3 regions of the Kaistia algarum genome follow, and region 2 is predicted to be linked to each of the others. Evidence: predicted binding sites of a transcription regulator. Region 2 holds the regulator's gene; each other region holds the start of a gene.

The links. The regulator LexA, encoded in region 2, represses DNA repair genes until DNA is damaged. The targets are predictions, from matches to a motif close to TGTTCNNNNTGTGTTCNG.
Region 1: a site for LexA is predicted at 2,711-2,728, ahead of uvrA (excinuclease ABC subunit UvrA). Genes of this name have one in related genera too.
Region 3: a site for LexA is predicted at 1,903-1,920, ahead of OSH05_RS02315 (PA0069 family radical SAM protein). Genes of this name have one in related genera too.

What each region holds. Positions count from the first base shown of each region.
Region 1 covers NZ_JAPKNJ010000002.1:661,875-667,533, reverse strand. The annotation lists gene uvrA (excinuclease ABC subunit UvrA) at 1-2,543, opposite strand, end outside; gene OSH05_RS16365 (single-stranded DNA-binding protein) at 2,822-3,325, shown strand; gene OSH05_RS16360 (mismatch-specific DNA-glycosylase) at 3,351-3,908, shown strand; gene OSH05_RS16355 (tetratricopeptide repeat protein) at 3,959-5,659, shown strand, end outside.
Region 2 covers NZ_JAPKNJ010000002.1:58,643-64,301, reverse strand. The annotation lists gene OSH05_RS13650 (efflux RND transporter permease subunit) at 1-1,123, opposite strand, end outside; gene OSH05_RS13645 (efflux RND transporter periplasmic adaptor subunit) at 1,175-2,371, opposite strand; gene lexA (transcriptional repressor LexA) at 2,685-3,383, shown strand; gene OSH05_RS13635 (ComEC/Rec2 family competence protein) at 3,377-5,659, opposite strand.
Region 3 covers NZ_JAPKNJ010000001.1:443,251-448,909, reverse strand. The annotation lists gene OSH05_RS02320 (NYN domain-containing protein) at 1-654, opposite strand, end outside; gene OSH05_RS02315 (PA0069 family radical SAM protein) at 744-1,880, opposite strand; gene OSH05_RS02310 (glycosyltransferase) at 1,991-2,623, shown strand; gene moaB (molybdenum cofactor biosynthesis protein B) at 2,632-3,186, opposite strand; gene OSH05_RS02300 (DUF930 domain-containing protein) at 3,247-3,975, opposite strand; gene OSH05_RS02295 (4-(cytidine 5'-diphospho)-2-C-methyl-D-erythritol kinase) at 4,024-4,923, opposite strand; gene OSH05_RS02290 (tetratricopeptide repeat protein) at 4,920-5,659, opposite strand, start outside.

The sequences.
Region 1 (5,659 bases), 600 kb from region 2:
GTCGTCGCCTGTTGGCCGACCTTGACATAGCCGAGACCCACCTCGTCGAGCGTCTCCATCTTGTCGCGGATCGCCGGCACCGCCTGGAAGAACTCGCGCGCCTCCTCGACGGTCATGTCGAGCACGTCGGCGATCGACTTGCCCTTGAACTTCACATCCAGCGTCTCGCGGCTGTAGCGCTTGCCCTTGCAAACCTCGCAGGTGACATAAACGTCCGGCAGGAAGTGCATCTCGATCTTGATGACGCCGTCGCCCTGGCAGGCCTCGCAGCGCCCGCCCTTGACGTTGAACGAGAATCGCCCCGGCCCATAACCGCGCGCCTTCGCTTCCGGCAGGCCCGAGAACCATTCGCGGATCGGCGTGAACGCGCCGGTATAGGTTGCCGGGTTGGAGCGCGGTGTGCGTCCGATCGGCGACTGGTCGATATCGATGATCTTGTCGATGAACTCGAGCCCCTCGATCCGGTCATGATCGGCCGGATGGATATGGGCGCCATTGAGCCGCCGCGCGACGGCCGCATAGAGCGTATCGATCAGGAAGGTCGACTTGCCGCCACCGGAAACGCCGGTGATGCAGGTGAAAGTACCGAGCGGGATATCCGCCGAGACATTCTTCAGATTGTTGCCGCGCGCGCCGACGACGCGGATCTTCTTCGTCTTGGAAATCGGCCGGCGCTTCTCAGGTATCTCGACGGCCAGTTCGCCTGAAAGATAGCGCCCCGTCAGCGACGCCGGATTGGCCATGATCTCGGCCGGCGTGCCCTTGGCGACGATCTCGCCGCCGTGAATGCCCGCCGCCGGGCCGACGTCGACCACATAGTCGGCGGTCAGGATCGCGTCCTCGTCATGCTCGACGACCAGCACCGTATTGCCGATGTCGCGCAGATGCCTAAGCGTTTCCAGCAGCCGTTCATTGTCGCGCTGATGCAGGCCGATCGACGGCTCGTCGAGCACATAAAGCACGCCCGTCAGCCCGGAGCCGATCTGCGAGGCGAGGCGGATGCGCTGGCTCTCGCCGCCGGATAGCGTGCCGGAATTGCGCGACATCATCAGATAGTCGAGACCGACATCGACCAGAAAGGAGAGGCGCTCACGGATCTCCTTGAGGATCCGCACCGCGATTTCGTTCTGCTTGTCGTTCAGTTCGCCCGGCAATGTGCCGAACCAGGCGGCAGCATGTCGGATCGACATCTCGGAGATCTGGGCGATGTGCTTGCCGGCGATCTTGACCGCCAGCGCCTCCGGCTTCAGCCGCGCGCCGCCACAGGCCTTGCATGGCGTCGCGCCCTGATAGCGCTCGATCTCCTCGCGGGCCCAGTTCGACTCGGTCTCGCGCCAGCGCCGCTCCAGATTGGTGACGACGCCCTCGAAGGACTTCTTCGTCTTGTAGGCGCGCGTGCCATCATTATAGACGAACTCGACCTCCTGCTTGCCGGTGCCATAGAGGATCGCGTTGCGTCCTGCCTCCGGAATCTCGTCCCAGGGGTCGGTCATCGCAAAGTCGAAATGGCGGGCGATCGCCTCCAGCGTTTGCACATAATAGGGCGAGGAAGACTTCGCCCAAGGCGCGACGGCGCCTTGCTTTAGCGTCAGCGAGCCATCCGGCACGACGAGGTCGGGATCGATCTTCTTCTCCGAGCCGAGCCCGTCGCATTCCGGGCAGGCGCCGAAGGGATTGTTGAACGAAAAGAGGCGCGGCTCGATCTCGGCGATGGTGAAGCCGGAAACGGGACAGGCGAACTTCTCCGAGAACAGGACGCGGCGCTCATTGCCCTTTTCGTCCTTTTCATCGGCGAACTCGGCAACCGCTATGCCCTCGGCCAGTTCCAGCGCCGTCTGGAACGAATCCGCCAGCCGCGCGGCGATATCGCCGCGCACCACGATGCGGTCGACGACGACGTCAATGTCGTGCTTGAGCTTCTTGTCGAGCGCAGGCGCCTCGTCGATCTCGAAGAACACGCCGTCCAGCTTGATGCGCTGGAAGCCCTTCTTCTGCAACTCCGCCAGTTCCTTTTTGTACTCGCCCTTGCGGCCGCGGATCATCGGCGCGAGCAGAAATAGACGCGTCCCCTCCGGCAGGGCCAGCACGCGGTCGACCATCTGGCTGACCGTCTGGCTCTCGATCGGCAGGCCTGTTGCCGGCGAATAGGGAATGCCGACGCGCGCAAACAGGAGGCGCATATAGTCGTAGATCTCGGTGACCGTGCCGACCGTCGAACGCGGGTTCTTCGACGTCGTCTTCTGCTCGATCGAGATCGCGGGCGAGAGGCCGTCGATCTGGTCGACATCCGGCTTCTGCATCATCTCCAGAAACTGGCGCGCATAGGCCGACAGGCTCTCGACATAGCGCCTCTGGCCTTCCGCATAGATCGTATCGAAGGCAAGCGACGATTTTCCGGATCCCGAGAGCCCGGTCAGTACGACGAGCTTGTCGCGCGGGATATCGATATCGATGTTCTTGAGATTATGCTCGCGCGCACCGCGGATCGATATGTACTTGCCCGTGGCGGCGCCCGGGCGCGGTGCGTCGGTGTCGTGAACCATGTGACCAATCCGTCGGAGAGCTGCCGGCACGATGGCCGACACGCCAATTTAGGCAATCGAGCCGCTGAAACAAGAAGCGGCACCGCAAGAGCGCCGCCCTTGGAGCGCATCGAACGACAACGTCATCGAATCTAGAAAGCCATGTTGCCAGATCGTTTGGACTTGTCTAGAACAAAAAGAGAACATGAGGCCGTTTCGATGTGGACAAGCCCGATTGCGCCGGGCCGTGACGGTCGTTTCGGTTTATCCTACCGGGAAAGTGAGAGAAGGAAGCCAACATGGCCGGCAGCGTCAACAAGGTAATTCTGGTCGGCAATCTCGGCCGCGACCCGGAGGTGCGCCGGTCGCAGTCCGGCGATCCGATCGTCAATTTGAACATCGCGACGTCGGAGAGCTGGCGCGACAAGGCCAGCGGCGAGCGCAAGGAAAAGACCGAGTGGCACCGTGTGGTGATCTTCAACGAGAATCTCGCCAAGATTGCCGAGCAATATCTGAAGAAGGGCTCGAAGGTTTATATCGAGGGCCAGTTGCAGACGCGCAAATGGCAGGACCAGTCCGGCCAGGAGAAGTTCACCACCGAGATCGTCCTGCAGCGTTTCCGTGGCGAGTTGACCTTGCTCGATGGCCGCTCGGGCGGGGGCGAGGCGGGTGACTACGGCGCCGGTAGCGGCGGCGAATTCGGCCGTTCCAGCCCGATGGAAAGCCCACGCGGCGGCGCCCGTCAGCCCGCCCCGGCCTCCAGCTCCTTCGGCGCCGATCTCGACGACGACATCCCGTTCTAGGCGTTCCAGACCGGCGTTGCGTTCCATGCCGATCCTTCCCGATATTCTCGCCCCCGACCTTGATGTCGTGTTCTGTGGAACGGGGGCGGGGGCTTGGTCGGCCCGGGTGGGGGCCTATTATGGAAAGCCCGGCAACAAGTTCTGGCCGACGCTTCATGAAGTCGGCCTGACGCCGCGACGGTTGCAGCCGGCCGAGTTTCGCGAGGTACTCGGCTTCGGCATCGGTTTGACCGATGTTGCTAAGGAGCATGTCGGGCAGGACGATGCGATCGATCTGTCGCGCGTCGACGCCGCCGCGCTGCATGAGAAGATCGGCATTTATCGGCCGCTTCTTCTTGCCTTTACCTCGAAACGCGCGGCGAGCCTTGCGCTCGGCCGGCCGACAGGCACCATCCCCTATGGCGAGCAGGTTGAGCGAATCGGGGCTAGCCGCCTGCATGTCCTCACTTCGCCCTCCGGCGCGGCGGGCTCCTACTGGTCGCTGGACCCCTGGCTCGGCCTGGCTGCTGCGGTGCGTGCCGGCCGGACGATTGAGGCTGCCCGGCGGTTGCAGAGCGTTGATCTTGAACGGGTAAATGTCTAAGAGCCTGCGGTGTTCCGGCGTATTCGGGCCGGGGAGGGGACGCGCGAACCATGAGCAACCCAGCATCGTCGCTCCAGGCGACCTTCGCCAAGGCGGTCGGCGCCTATAATGCCGGCCAGCTTGCGGAGGCGGAGCGCAATTGCCGGCTGGTTCTCTCCGCCCGGCCAAACGTCTTCGATGCGCGCTATCTTCTTGCTCTGATCCAGGCTGGGCTCGGCCAGCACAAGCAGGCCGTCGAGAGCTTCGACAAGGCGTTGTCTATGAAGCCGGGCGTGCCGGAACTCCTCAGTGCCAAGGCGACGAGCCTGCAGCAGCTCGGCCGCCATGCCGATGCCGTAGCGGCCTATGACAAGGCGCTGGCGGCCAACCCGAAATTCGCCGAAGGCTATTTCAATCGCGGCACGGCGCTGGAGTCGCTCGGGCGGCATGAGGAGGCGCTGGCGAGCTATGAGCGGGCCATTGCCGTCCGGCCGAACTTCGCCGAGGCCTATAATAATCGCGGCATCCGCCTGCAGGAGCTCGGCCGCTTCGACGACGCGATGGCGAGCTTCGACAAGGCGCTCGCCTTTGCGCCACGGCATGTCGCTTTCCTCCACAACAAGGGCCGACTGCTGCGCGTTCTTGGGCGCCAGGTTGAGGCGATCGCCTTCTACGATCGCGCCGTCGCCTCCGGCGCTGCCTTTCCCGAGCTATGGATCAGCCGCGCCGTGGCGTTGCAGGATCTCGGCCGCACGGAGGAGGCGCTGGCGAGTTTCGATCGCGCCATCGCGCTGCGTCCGGACGATGTCGGCATTCTCGCAAGCCGTGCGAGCACGGAGATTGTCGCCGGCCGACCGGCGGACGCCCTAGCGACGTTGGATCGAGCCAGCGGCAAGCCGGCGCTTTCGGCCGAATATCACGCCCTGCGCGGCAACGCGCTTTATGAGCTCGATCGCTATGACGAGGCGGTCGACGCTTATGACCGGGCCCTCGCGCTGGCGCCGAACCATGCCGGCGCGCGCACCGACCGCGCCAATGCACTGCGGCTCGTCGGTCGGCAGGCGGAGGCGCTGCGGGACTATTCAGCCGCGTTGCGGATCGATCCGGCTTCGGACGAGGCGATCTATGGCCGCGGCACGCTGCTGCTCTCGCTGGGGCGCTTTCAGGAGGGCTGGCCCGATTTCGAGCGCCGCCGCGCCATGGGCGGCTGGGAGAAGCGCGAGTTCTCGACGCCGGAATGGGACGGGTCGGAAGTCTTCGGCCGGACGCTGCTGGTCCATGCCGAGCAAGGCCTCGGCGACACCATCCAGTTCAGCCGCTTCGTCAAGCTGCTGCAGGGCAGGGGCGGCAAGGTCATTCTCGAAGTACAGCCGCCGCTGCGGGCCATTCTGTCTAGCCTCGGCAATGTCACCGTCGTCGGACGCGCCGAAAAGGTGCCGCTGCATGACATGCATGTGCCGGTGATGAGCCTGCCTTACATGCTGCATGCCGGCTCGGATGTCGCTCCAGGTGGCGTTCCGTACCTGACTGCCGATCCGAAGCGGGTCGAGGCATGGCGGGATCGCCTGCCTCCCGGGCGGCTGCGCATCGGCATCGCCTGGCAGGGCAATCCGAATGCCAAGGTCGACCGCGTCCGATCCGTGCCGCTGCGCGCCTTCGCTCCGCTAGCCGCGTTGCCGGATGTGACGCTGATCAGCCTGCAGAAGGGCCATGGACTCGAACAACTCGCCGATCTGCCTGCGGTAATGCGGGTCGAGACGCTGCCGGATGAT
Region 2 (5,659 bases):
TAGTGGCCGGGACCAGCATGGCGCGCCAGTCCTGCAGGAACAGCAGGATGACGATGAGCACGAGGATCGCCGCCTCGATCAGCGTCTTGTAGACCTCGTCGATCGAGGCGACGACGAACTTGGTCGTATCGAACGGGATCTCGTATTTCAGCCCAGGCGGAAACGCCTTCGCGAGTTGTTCCATCTTCGCCGAAACGGCCTTGGCGACATCGAGCGCGTTGGCGTCGGGAAGTTGGAATATGCCGATGGCGGCCGTCGGCTTGACGTTGTAGGTCGCGGTCTGGCTGTAGCTCTGCGAGCCCAGCTCGACCCGGCCGATGTCCCGCACGCGGACGATCTGACCGCCATTGTCGTTGTTGACCTTGATGATGATGTTTTCGAATTCGCCCGGATCGCTGAAGCGGCCGTTGACGTTGATCGTGTACTGGTAATTGAGCCCGTCCGGCGCCGGGGGCATACCGGTCATGCCAGCGGTGACTTCCTGGCTCTGGTCCTGGATCGCGCGGATCACGTCGCTCGGCACCAGACCAAAGGCCTGCATCTTGTCTGGATCCATCCAGATGCGCATGGCATAGGGGCCGGCTCCCATGACGGCCACATTGCCGACGCCGGGCAGGCGCGCCAGCTCGTTCTGGATGTTGATCACGCCATAGTTCGACAGGAACAGCCCGTCATAGCGATTGTCCGGCGAGAACAGCGTCACGAACTGCAGGACGGCGGTCGATTTCTTCTGGACGTTGACGCCCTGCACTTGCACCGATTGCGGCAGCGACGCCATCGCGATCGAGACTCGGTTCTGCACTAGAACCTGCGCGAAGTTCGGATCAGTCCCGATGTCGAAGGTGACGATCAGATTGTAGGTGCCGTCGCTGGCGCTGGTCGACTGCATGTAGATCATGCCCTGGACGCCGTTGACCTGCTGCTCGATGGGCAGGGCGACGGTGTCCATCACCGTCCTCGCGGAGGCGCCGGGGAACGAGGTGCTGACGGCGACTGTCGGCGGGACGACGTTCGGATATTGCGCGATCGGCAGCCGAAACAGGGCCACGGCACCGAGCAGGACGATGACCAGCGCGAGGACGTTGGAGAGGACCGGCCGCTCGATGAAGAACTTTGAGAACATGAAACCCGCCTGCGCTTGAAGGTCGTCGACCGGAGAGGCTCGATATGCGTCCTACGGATTGGGTGGCGGGGCTGCGTTTGTGGTCGCGGTGTTGGTGCTCATCGCGCCGTCCTGCGGATCGACCTTGCTGCCGGGAACGGCCCGCTGGTTGCCGCCGACGATCACCTTATCGTCGGCTGCGAGGCCCGACGTAACGACGCGAAGCTGGCCTTCTAGCTGGCCAGGCTCGACGACCTTCTGGTCGACCGTGTTGTCCTTGCCGAGGACCAGGACATAGCTGCCGACCTGGCTGGTCGAGATCGCCGTATCGTCGACCAGAAGCGCATTCTTCTGCGTCTGCAAGGGCACCCGCACCCGGGCGAAGAGGCCCGGCAGCATCGCGTAGTCCTTGTTGTCGAAGACGCCGCGAACCGACAGCGTGCCGGTGTTCTGGTCGAGCGTCGGGGCGATGTAGTCGATGACGCCCTTGTGCGGATAGCCGGTCTCGGTGGCCAACCCGATCTCGACCGGAATGTCATGGATGTCGCGCAACGTCTTGCCGCGCTTGGTCAATTGCTCCTTGATCAGAAGCACCTGGCGTTCATTGACGGTGAAATAGACATAGATCGGGTCCATCTGGACGATCGTCGCAAGCTTGGTCGGACCGCTATATCCGACCAGCGCGCCGACATCCTGGAGATGGTTGGAGACGATGCCGTCGAACGGCGCCTTGACCTCGGTGTAGCCGAGATTGATCGTCGCGACCTCGGCATCGGCCTGCGCCTGCTGCGTCGCGGCGATCGCCTGATCGAGCTGGGCCTTGGCGTCGTCGGCCTTGGCGACGGATGCGACCTGCTGCTGCACCAGCGTCGACTGGCGATTATATTCGAGTTGCTTGTTTTCCTGCGCCGCCTGGGCCGAGGCGACCGCCGCATTCGCCTGGTCGAGCTGAGCCTGATAGGTGTCGCGCTGTATGCCGAACAGCGTGGTACCAGCTTTCACAGTCTGGCCATCGACATAGTTGATCGATGTCAGGAAGCCCTGGACGCGCGCCGAGAGATCGACCTGGTTGATCGCCGTCGTATTGCCGGTGAGCTCCATATAGAGCGTCGCATCCTGCTGAAGCGGCGGAGCGACGGTCACCTTCGGCGGCGGCGGCGGCACATATTCATTCTTGTCGTTGCAGCTTGCGAGCGACAGAGCGGCCAGACCCGCCACGACCAGCGGGAGCCCGCCTGCCGGCTTCCGCCATTGTCCAATCTTGACCATCTGTCCCCTCAGCCTCGATTGCCCGACGCACGCATCCCTCAGCTCCGCCTGCTGCCGGCAGAGCCAGAATCTCGTTCCGATCCTGCCTCAGGCTCCGGCGCGACGCCATAGCGGGACGATCTAGTCCGGCGATTATTAAGGAGGTGTGGCATGCGGGCGATCCCTGGTCCGATTCCTGTCAATCCACGAAGATCGCGCCGCCAGCTTGCGGAACACATATAGAACATGTACTTTGTTCGCGGTTTGTACTTGATGATTCTTCGCCGAATCGCAGACCGTTCCGTATCCGGCAATTCGTGGCGTGGACCGACCAATGCTGACTCGCAAGCAGTATGAGCTCCTGATGTTCATCCATGAACGGTTGAAGGAGACGGGCGTGCCGCCTTCCTTCGACGAGATGAAGGATGCGCTGGACCTTCGGTCCAAGTCCGGCATCCATCGCCTGATCAAAGCGCTGGAGGAACGTGGCTTCATCCGCCGCCTGCCCAACCGGGCCCGCGCGCTCGATGTGGTCCGTCTGCCGGAGGCGATGGCGCCGACCATGCAGCGGCCCAAGCGAGCCGGCTTCTCGCCGAGCGTCATCGAAGGCAGCCTCGGCAAGATGCGGCAGACCGACAGCGACGTGCCGGAGCCAGTGATCGTTCCCGTTATGGGCCGCATCGCCGCCGGTGTGCCGATTTCGGCGATCCAGACACAGAGCCATTCGATCACCGTGCCGCCGGAAATGCTGGGTGGGGGCGAGCATTTCGCGCTGGAGGTTCGCGGTGATTCGATGATCGAAGCCGGCATCCTCGACGGCGACACGGTATTGATCCGCAAGACCGACGCGGCCGATTCGGGCGACATCGTCGTGGCTCTTGTCGACGAGGAGGAGGCGACGCTGAAGCGGCTGCGCCGACGTGGCGCCTCGATCGCGCTGGAAGCCGCCAATCCGGCTTATGAGACGCGCATATTCGGGCCGGACCGGATCCGCATCCAGGGTCGGCTGGTCGGCCTCCTGCGTCGCTACTGAGCCCCTGCCCCGCCGGTTTCGGGTTCGTCGTCGCCGTCATAGGGCGGCATCCACGGACGGCGGACACGCGGGAAGGCCGTCGTGACGAGAAATTCGGCGTCGAGCGGCGCCGGGCCCGCTCTTGGCTGCGGGCTTCCAGGTTCGGGTGCCGGAACGTCCTCGTCGTCGAGCGTATGGCGGACTGCGGAATCGTATTCCGTCGCCGCGGCGATGACCTTGTCGGCGGATGGCGGATCAGCGATGTTTCGGGTAGCGACAGGCCTCAGATCGAGCGCGATCGACCCGGATTGAGCGAGACGATCGCGGTCGATCGTTGCGACCTCGGCGGCGCAGCCCGTCGGTGCGGCGATGGGCGTTACGATGAGTACGGGGCTCCGGCAATCATCGGCAAACGCATCGCGCTCCAGCGCCAGTGCGACGAGCCGGCCATCCGGCATAGGCGCCACACATCCCGAGGCATCGCAGCGCGTCGCGGCCATGAGCGCCGGGTCCTTCGCCTCGCGACTGTCGCCATCGGCTCTCAGCCATATGCCGGCGATAAAAGGGTCGATCTTTCGCGCCAGGATCTGGTAGCTGCCATTGCCCGTGCGGATTGCGACCTGCCGCCCATCCGGAGCGATGATGATGTCCGACCGATGCGGATAGAGCGCCAGCGCGCCGCCGACCAGCATCGGCACCAGCCCGGCCAGGCGCCAGCGCTCCCGCATCAGCGCCAACCACAGGAAACCTGCCATGAAGACGAGCAGCGACGCCGCGGAAGGCATAGCCGCCGAGCCGGTCCCCTCCGACCAGTCGCTCACCGTCCGCGCCACGTCGGACATGCCGTCGATGCCGACGCCCATCACCCATAGAAACGGGGCCTCGAACCCGAACGGCATGGCGAGCACCGCGAGCAGCGCTAGCGGCATGACCAGGAAATCGACCAGCGGCATCGCCGCGACATTGGCGAGGATTGAGAGCGGCGCCATGCGCTGGAAGTGATAGAGCGCGAAGGGCGTGGTGCCGAGCCCGCCGAGCAGCGACGTTAGCGCCAATCCGCCGATAAGCAGCCCGAACCAGCGCAGCACCGAGCCGAAGCGCGAGTGCGAAACCGGTCGAAGCCCGCGCGGCCGCCGCGACAGCGCCTCGAAGCCGGCGACAAGCGCGATCGTCGCGGCGAAAGACATCTGGAATCCGGCCACCAGCAGGCTTTCGGGGCTGAGCGCCAGCACCACGAAGGCGCCGATCGCGACATTGCGCATGGAGATCGCCCGCCGGTCGACGAGGATCGCGAGGAAGACGACGCCGGTCATGATGAAGGAGCGCTGCGCCGCCACATCGAGGCCGGAAATCAGCAGATAGAAGAAGGTCACGCCGAGCGCGGCGAGAGCGGCCCATTTTTTGATCGGCCGGCGGAGCGCCAGCCCCGGAGAGAGCGCCAGTGCCGCCCGGACCGCCCAGAACACAAAGCCGGCGACGAGCACCATGTGGAGCCCGGACACGGACAGGACATGAGCCAGGCCCGATTGGCGCAGCGCATCTTCGCCTTCCTCGCTGATGCCGCCCGCATCGCCGATGACGAGCGCCGTGGCGATGCGGGCCGTATCGCCGGAAAGCGAGGCCCCAATGCGCGTGCGGATTGCCTCCCGCAGGGCCTCGAGCGGCATGGTCAGGCGGATCGAGAGGGGCGGTTCGCCAAGCTCGGCCGGGTTGACGCGGCCATAGGCGAAGCCCGTGCCGCCGATCCCGCCATAATAGGCCGGCAGGCCGAAATCATAGCCGCCGGGCATGGCTGGCCCGGAAGGCGGGCGCAACCGAGCCAGCAGCGTGACGCCCTCGCCAACGGCCGGCGCGCTGCCGCGCACCGTGGTGGTAACGCGCTCCGGCAGTGCAGCCAGTCCCCTGGCATCGAAGGAGACGACGCGAATCGTCAGGCGAAAGCCGCCGCGCCGCGCCTCCCGCGCCTCGACGAAGCCGGTGAGTGTGCCCGTCATCTGCCGTTCCAGCCGCGGCGCGGCCACATGATCGGTGCGAAGCTTGATCGTCGTCGCACCGGCCACTGCCATCGCGGCGACGAGCATCAGCCGAAAGAGCCCGGCTCGGCCGTGCCGCAGTTTCCAAGCAGCGACAGCCAGCGCGAGCGTCAGGATGGCGAGCGCAATACCGGAGGGCTCGGACGGCGCTGTGAAATAGACAAGTATTCCAGCGGCATAGGTTACGGCGAGCCAGAGAAAGCCGCGCCCCGTGTCGATTTCCCGCTCGAATACCGTCGCGACCCACATTCGAAAACGGGCCAC
Region 3 (5,659 bases), on a different contig from region 2:
CTTGCGATAGCCGAAATTGCGCGGGTCGAAATCGGGCATGCGCTTGAACAGGATGGTGCCGACCGCGCCCAGATGCGCCCAGCCATCGTCGCCGGAGACGTCCTCGATCGCCGAGAAGATCTCGTCCTTCGGCAGCTTCGGGCCAGTCTTGGCAGGCGCGGCGGCGGTCTTCGCCTTGGCCGGGGCCTTCTGCGCCTTCTCTTCGGCGAGCAGCAGATCGCAATAGAAGAAGCGGTCACAGGCGGCAACATAAGGCTTGGTCGATTTCTGCTCGCCGAAGCCATAGACGACGAGGCCATCCTCGCGGATACGGCTCGCCAGCGTCGTGAAATCGCTGTCGCTGGAGACGATGCAGAAGCCGTCCAGCCCCTTCTCATGCAGCATGTCCATGGCCTCGATGGCGAGCTTCATGTCGGTAGCATTCTTGCCGACGGCGGCCGGCGGGACATGCACGGGCGTCAACGCATGGCTGTGGAGCAGCGGCTGCCACGCGTTCATCGTGCTGGAGGCGAAATGGCCATAGACCCGGCGGATGACGATCCGCCCGAGCGTCGAAGCCTCGCGGATGACGATCGGCAGAAATTCGGCGCGGACATTGTCGGCGTCGATCAGCAGCGCCAGCTTCGCGGTGGCATTCGGGGCGGCATCGGTCATTCGTAACTCCAAACGCCGCGCGAGCGGAACGTTCGGGCGACTTCTATTGAGCCGCCATTCTCGCACAGGCGCGGCGCTATCGCACGCCTTCAGAACAGGCTGAGCTGCTTCACCATTTCGGCGGGCGGCGCGAACAGATCGGTGCGGAGCTTCAGATGCCGCCGGTTCAATTCCAGCCGCTTGGCCGCGATCTCGAAGCGACGGCCGATCTGCCAAGCATAGGGTCCCTCGCCCTTCTGCCGCTTGCCGAAGGCAGCGTCATAATCCATGCCGCCGCGCATCGAGCGCAGCAGCGTAAGGACATGGCGGTAGCGATCGGGATAATGGCGCAGCAGCCATTCCTTGAAGATCTCGTTCACCTCGAGCGGCAGCCGCAGGATCACATAGCCGGCCTCGGTCGCGCCGGCCGCCGCTGCCGCGTCCAGAATGCGTTCGATTTCGGAATCGTTCAGAGCCGGGATGATCGGCGCCGTCATGACACCCACGGGAATGCCGGCATCGGCCAATCCCCGGATCGCGTCGAGCCGGCGCGTCGGCGTCGCGGCTCGGGGCTCCATGGCGCGCGCCATCTCCCGGTCGAGCGTCGTGATCGACAGCGCGACCTTGGCGAGGCCCTTTTCCGCCATCCGGCCCAGAATATCGATGTCGCGCAGGACCAGCGCCGATTTGGTGAGAATGCCGACCGGATGGTTGAAGCGCTCCAGCACTTCCAGAATGTCGCGCATCAGCCGGTGCTGGCGCTCGATCGGCTGATAGGGGTCGGTATTGGTGCCGATGGCGATCGTGCGCGGCTTGTAGCCGGGCGCCGAAAGCTCCTTCTCCAGCATGCGGGCGGCGTCCGGCTTGTAGAAAAGCTTCGATTCGAAATCGAGGCCGGCGGAAAGGCCCATATAGGCGTGGGTCGGCCGCGCGAAGCAGTAGCTGCAGCCATGCTCGCAGCCGCGATACGGATTGATCGAGCGATCGAAGCCGATATCCGGGGAATCATTGCGCGTGATGATCACGCGCGCCTTTTCCGCCTGCACATCGGTCTTGAAGGGCGGCAATTCGTCTAAGCTCTGCCAGCCATCGTCGAACGTTTCGGCCTGCAGTCGCTCGAAGCGGCCGGAATGGTTCGACTGCGCGCCACGGCCGCGGCGGCGGTCGGGATCGATGGCCGCGGCGGCCGCATCGGGCATCAGCGGCAGCGGATCGAGGGCCGGATCGAGGGGGCGAGCGAGCGACATACCGGAAGGGTAGGTCGAGAGAGAGAACAAATCAAGAACATTAACTTAAGGTCCTTACAAACTGCGGCATTCGTCTCGCGATTGATGAAAATTGGCGCTAAGCAAGGGGAATGATCAGTGTGATCCTTCCAACATGCAACGACGAGGTGGCCCTCGCCCATGCGCTGGCGGCGCTGGTGCCGGCCGCCGCCGACGGCATGGTGCGCGAAGTCATCGTCGCGGATGCCAGTTCGGAGGACGGCACGCTTCAGGTGGCCGATGCCGCCGGCTGCCGCATCTTCAGGGGCGGCGCCTCGCTGGGCGAAGACCTGTCGCGCGCCGCCGCGCTCGCGCGTTCCGACTGGCTGCTCTTCCTGTCGCCGCGCGCCATGCTGGAGCCGGGATGGCAGCGCGAGGCTCATGATTTCATCGACCGCGTCGCCATGTCGCCGGCCGGAGGAGAGCGCGCCGCCGTATTCCGCTACACGCGACCTGAATTTGGCTTCCGCGCGCGTTTCGCCGAGATGGCGGCCGGCCTGCGCTCGCGCCTGTTCGCCGCGCCCAATCTGGAGGAGGGCCTGCTGGTTCCGGCCCGGCTCTATCGCGAACTCGGCGGCCACCGCGCGCTGCCACGCCTCGTCGAGGTCGATCTCGCGCGCCGCATCGGCCGTGGGCGGCTCGTCTTCCTGCGCGCCCGCGCCGTGGTGCGCCGCGATACGCCGCAGGCGCTTGCCACGCGCGGCCTCAGCGACAGTACAGCCTAGACGGCCTGTCAGCCCCGCAGCTTGCCGCGCTTCAAATGCTCGTCCAGCCTCGGCATAATCTCGACGAAATTGCACGGCTGGCTGCGATAGTCGAATTGCGGCGCGATGATCCCGTCCCAGGCATCCTTGCAGGCGCCGGTGGAGCCCGGAACGACGAAGATGAAGGTCGATTTCGCAAGGCCGGCGGTGGCGCGCGATTGCACCGTCGACGTGCCGATCTTGTCGTAGCTGATGCGGTGGAAGACAGCGGAGAAGCCCTCCATTCGCTTGTCGAACAGCGGCTCGATCGCCTCGGGCGTCACGTCGCGGCCGGTGAAGCCGGTGCCGCCGGTGGTGATGACCACGTCGATGCCGGCATCGTCGATCCAGCGCGAAACCACGGCGCGGATGGCCTCGATATCGTCCGTCACGATCGCCCGATCCGCGAGGCTATGCCCGGCGCCCTCGATGCGCTCGGCCAGTGTCTGGCCGGATTTGTCTGTCTCCAGCGTGCGCGTGTCCGAAACGGAAAGCACCGCGAAGCGCACGGGGATGAAGGGCTGCGTCTCGTCGATGCGGACCATGGTGGCCTCCTGGAGGTTCGCGACAGTTTCCCATAGTTCGCCGGCCGGAGCGAGGCGGGATCAATCGCCCGGCGCATCGCTGACGACAAGGCCGTGCTTCGCCCACTCCCGCTCCGGAATCGGATCGCCGACGCGATAGGCGAAGGAGACGACCTTGCCGAGATCCGGTGCGACCGCGCAGCTGTAGCTGATCTGGTACCAGCGCCGCCGGCTGCGAAACGCGCCGCCATCGGCGGCCACGGCGTGTTCGGAGAGCTTCACCTCCGCCATCGCATAGGCGACGAGGAAATCGGGCTCAAGCAAAGGGGCATTCGCTGTGTGGACCTGTTCCAGCGCCTCGATGTTGCACAGTTGGATGATCCGCTCGTCCGGCGCCAGTCCCGGCAGCGCCTCGCGCGCCCGTCGGCTGCGCGGGTCGGCGAGGAGGCCGCCGGAGAAGAAGCGCGTTGCCTGCGTCATCTGCTCGCCGGAAGAGCGCGGTTCCGGTGTGGCGGAAGCGGGCGCTGCGGGCCTCAAGGCCGCCGGGCGCCGCGCGGTTGCCGCTTCGAACTGTTCGGGCGTCAGGATCTCGACGGCTAGGCTGTCTTCCTGACGCGTCCGCGGCAGCCGCGCCAGGGGCAGCAGGAGCAGCCCGACCGCAAGTGTGACGTGCAGCGCCAGCGCCGCCGCGGCCGGCAGGAGGAAGGGCTCCGGGCCGTCATCCGGCTCCAGCATCGGCCGGGGCGCGGCTCGCGGAAAGGGCAAGGCGATATTGGCAGCCGTCACGATGCCCTGATGATCAGGGCGCAATACGCCGAGATCGTGGACATGGAAAGTCGTCCGACAGCCATTTTCGGCTCAATCAGCCGCGGGCGAGGCTTCCGCGCTGGTCGCGACGACCCACCAACTGGGATGGGCACTGCCGATGGCGCGCGCGGCCGCCTCGGCAGCCGCATCATTCGCGAAGAGCCCGAACACTGTCGCTCCCGAGCCGGACATGCGGGCGAGCCGGCAGCCGGCGCAAGATTCGACCTCGCGCAGTGCCTCGGCGATCATCGGCGCTTCGGCGATCGCCGGCTCCTGAAGATCGTTTCGCGTGGCTTCGGCGAGCCAGGCGGCGAGTTCCGCCATGCTGGGCGCTGGTGGCAGCTCCGGCAGCGGCGTGCGGTCGCGCCGTTCGAGACGGCGGAAGATGGCGGGTGTGGAGACGCCGACGCCGGGATTGACGAGGAGGAGGGAAAGGCGCGGTGCCTCCGTCCAGGGCGTGAGCCGCTCGCCTATTCCCTGGGCGCGCAGCGGGCGGGAGGCGAGGCACATCGGCACGTCGGCCCCCAGCCGCGTCGCGAGCGCCGGGAGGCGCGGATCATCGGCTGCGATCCCGGCATGCCTCGCTGCCAGCCGCAATGTCGCCGCCGCGTCGGCCGAGCCCCCGCCGATGCCGGAGGCGATGGGAAGGCGCTTGGTCAGGTGGAGCGCGAGGACGGGCAGGGGGGCGATGTCCGCCTCGAAGGCCGCCATCGCCTTCAGGACGAGATTGTCGTCGCCGGCTCCAAGGCCCGCGGCAAATGGCCCGTCGATGATGAGCCGGCCGGTGCCGGGCGCAGCTCTGGCAATTTCCAGCGTGTCGCCGATGGCCGCGAAAACGACAAGGCTGTCGAGCTCATGATAGTCATCGGCACGCCGCCCGACGACATGCAGGGCGAGATTGATTTTCGCCCTGGCCGTCTCCGCGAGCGTGCCCCCGGCTGCCGTCGTCACTTCGCCGAATCGGGCGCCGGCACTTCGATCACGAGGCCGGGCTCGATCCGGTTGGGATTGCGGAGCTTGCCGCGATTGAGGTCGATCAGGCGGATATAGAGTTCGCCATTGCCGTAGAGCTTTTCGGCGATCTTCCAGAGGCTGTCTCCCGCCTTGATCGTCAAAGTCGTCGGCATAGGTGCTGCCGCGGCCGCCGTCGTCGCGTCGGTCACCGTATTGCCGGTTGCCGAGGCGACGCGTTCCTCATCGACGCGGTCGAGACCCTTGGCGAGCTTGGCGAGAATGCGCGGCTTGTCCGCCGGCTCGGGGTTGAGGTCGCGGGCATGCATCCACTGGAACGTCGCCTCGAGCTTGCGACCGGCCTTCCAATAGGCGTCGCCGAGGTGATCGTTGATCGCGGCATCGTCCGGCCTAAGCGAAATGGCGCGCTCCAGCTGTGCCACGGCCTCGTCATAGTGGCCAAGGCGATAATAGGCCCAGCCAAGGCTGTCGACGATGTAGCCATCGTCCGGCTTGAGGTTGACCGCCTTCTTGATGAGCGCCGTGCCCTCGTCGACATTCATGCCCTTGTCGACCAGACTGTAGCCGAGATAGTTGAGCACATCCGGCCGGTTGGGCGAGAGCTGGATCGACTTGCGGAAATCGGCCTCGGCCTTTGGCCATTCGTTCAGGCGCTCATAGGCGATGCCGCGGAAATAATAGAGCAGCCAGTTGCGTGGATCGTCCGGCGTGATGA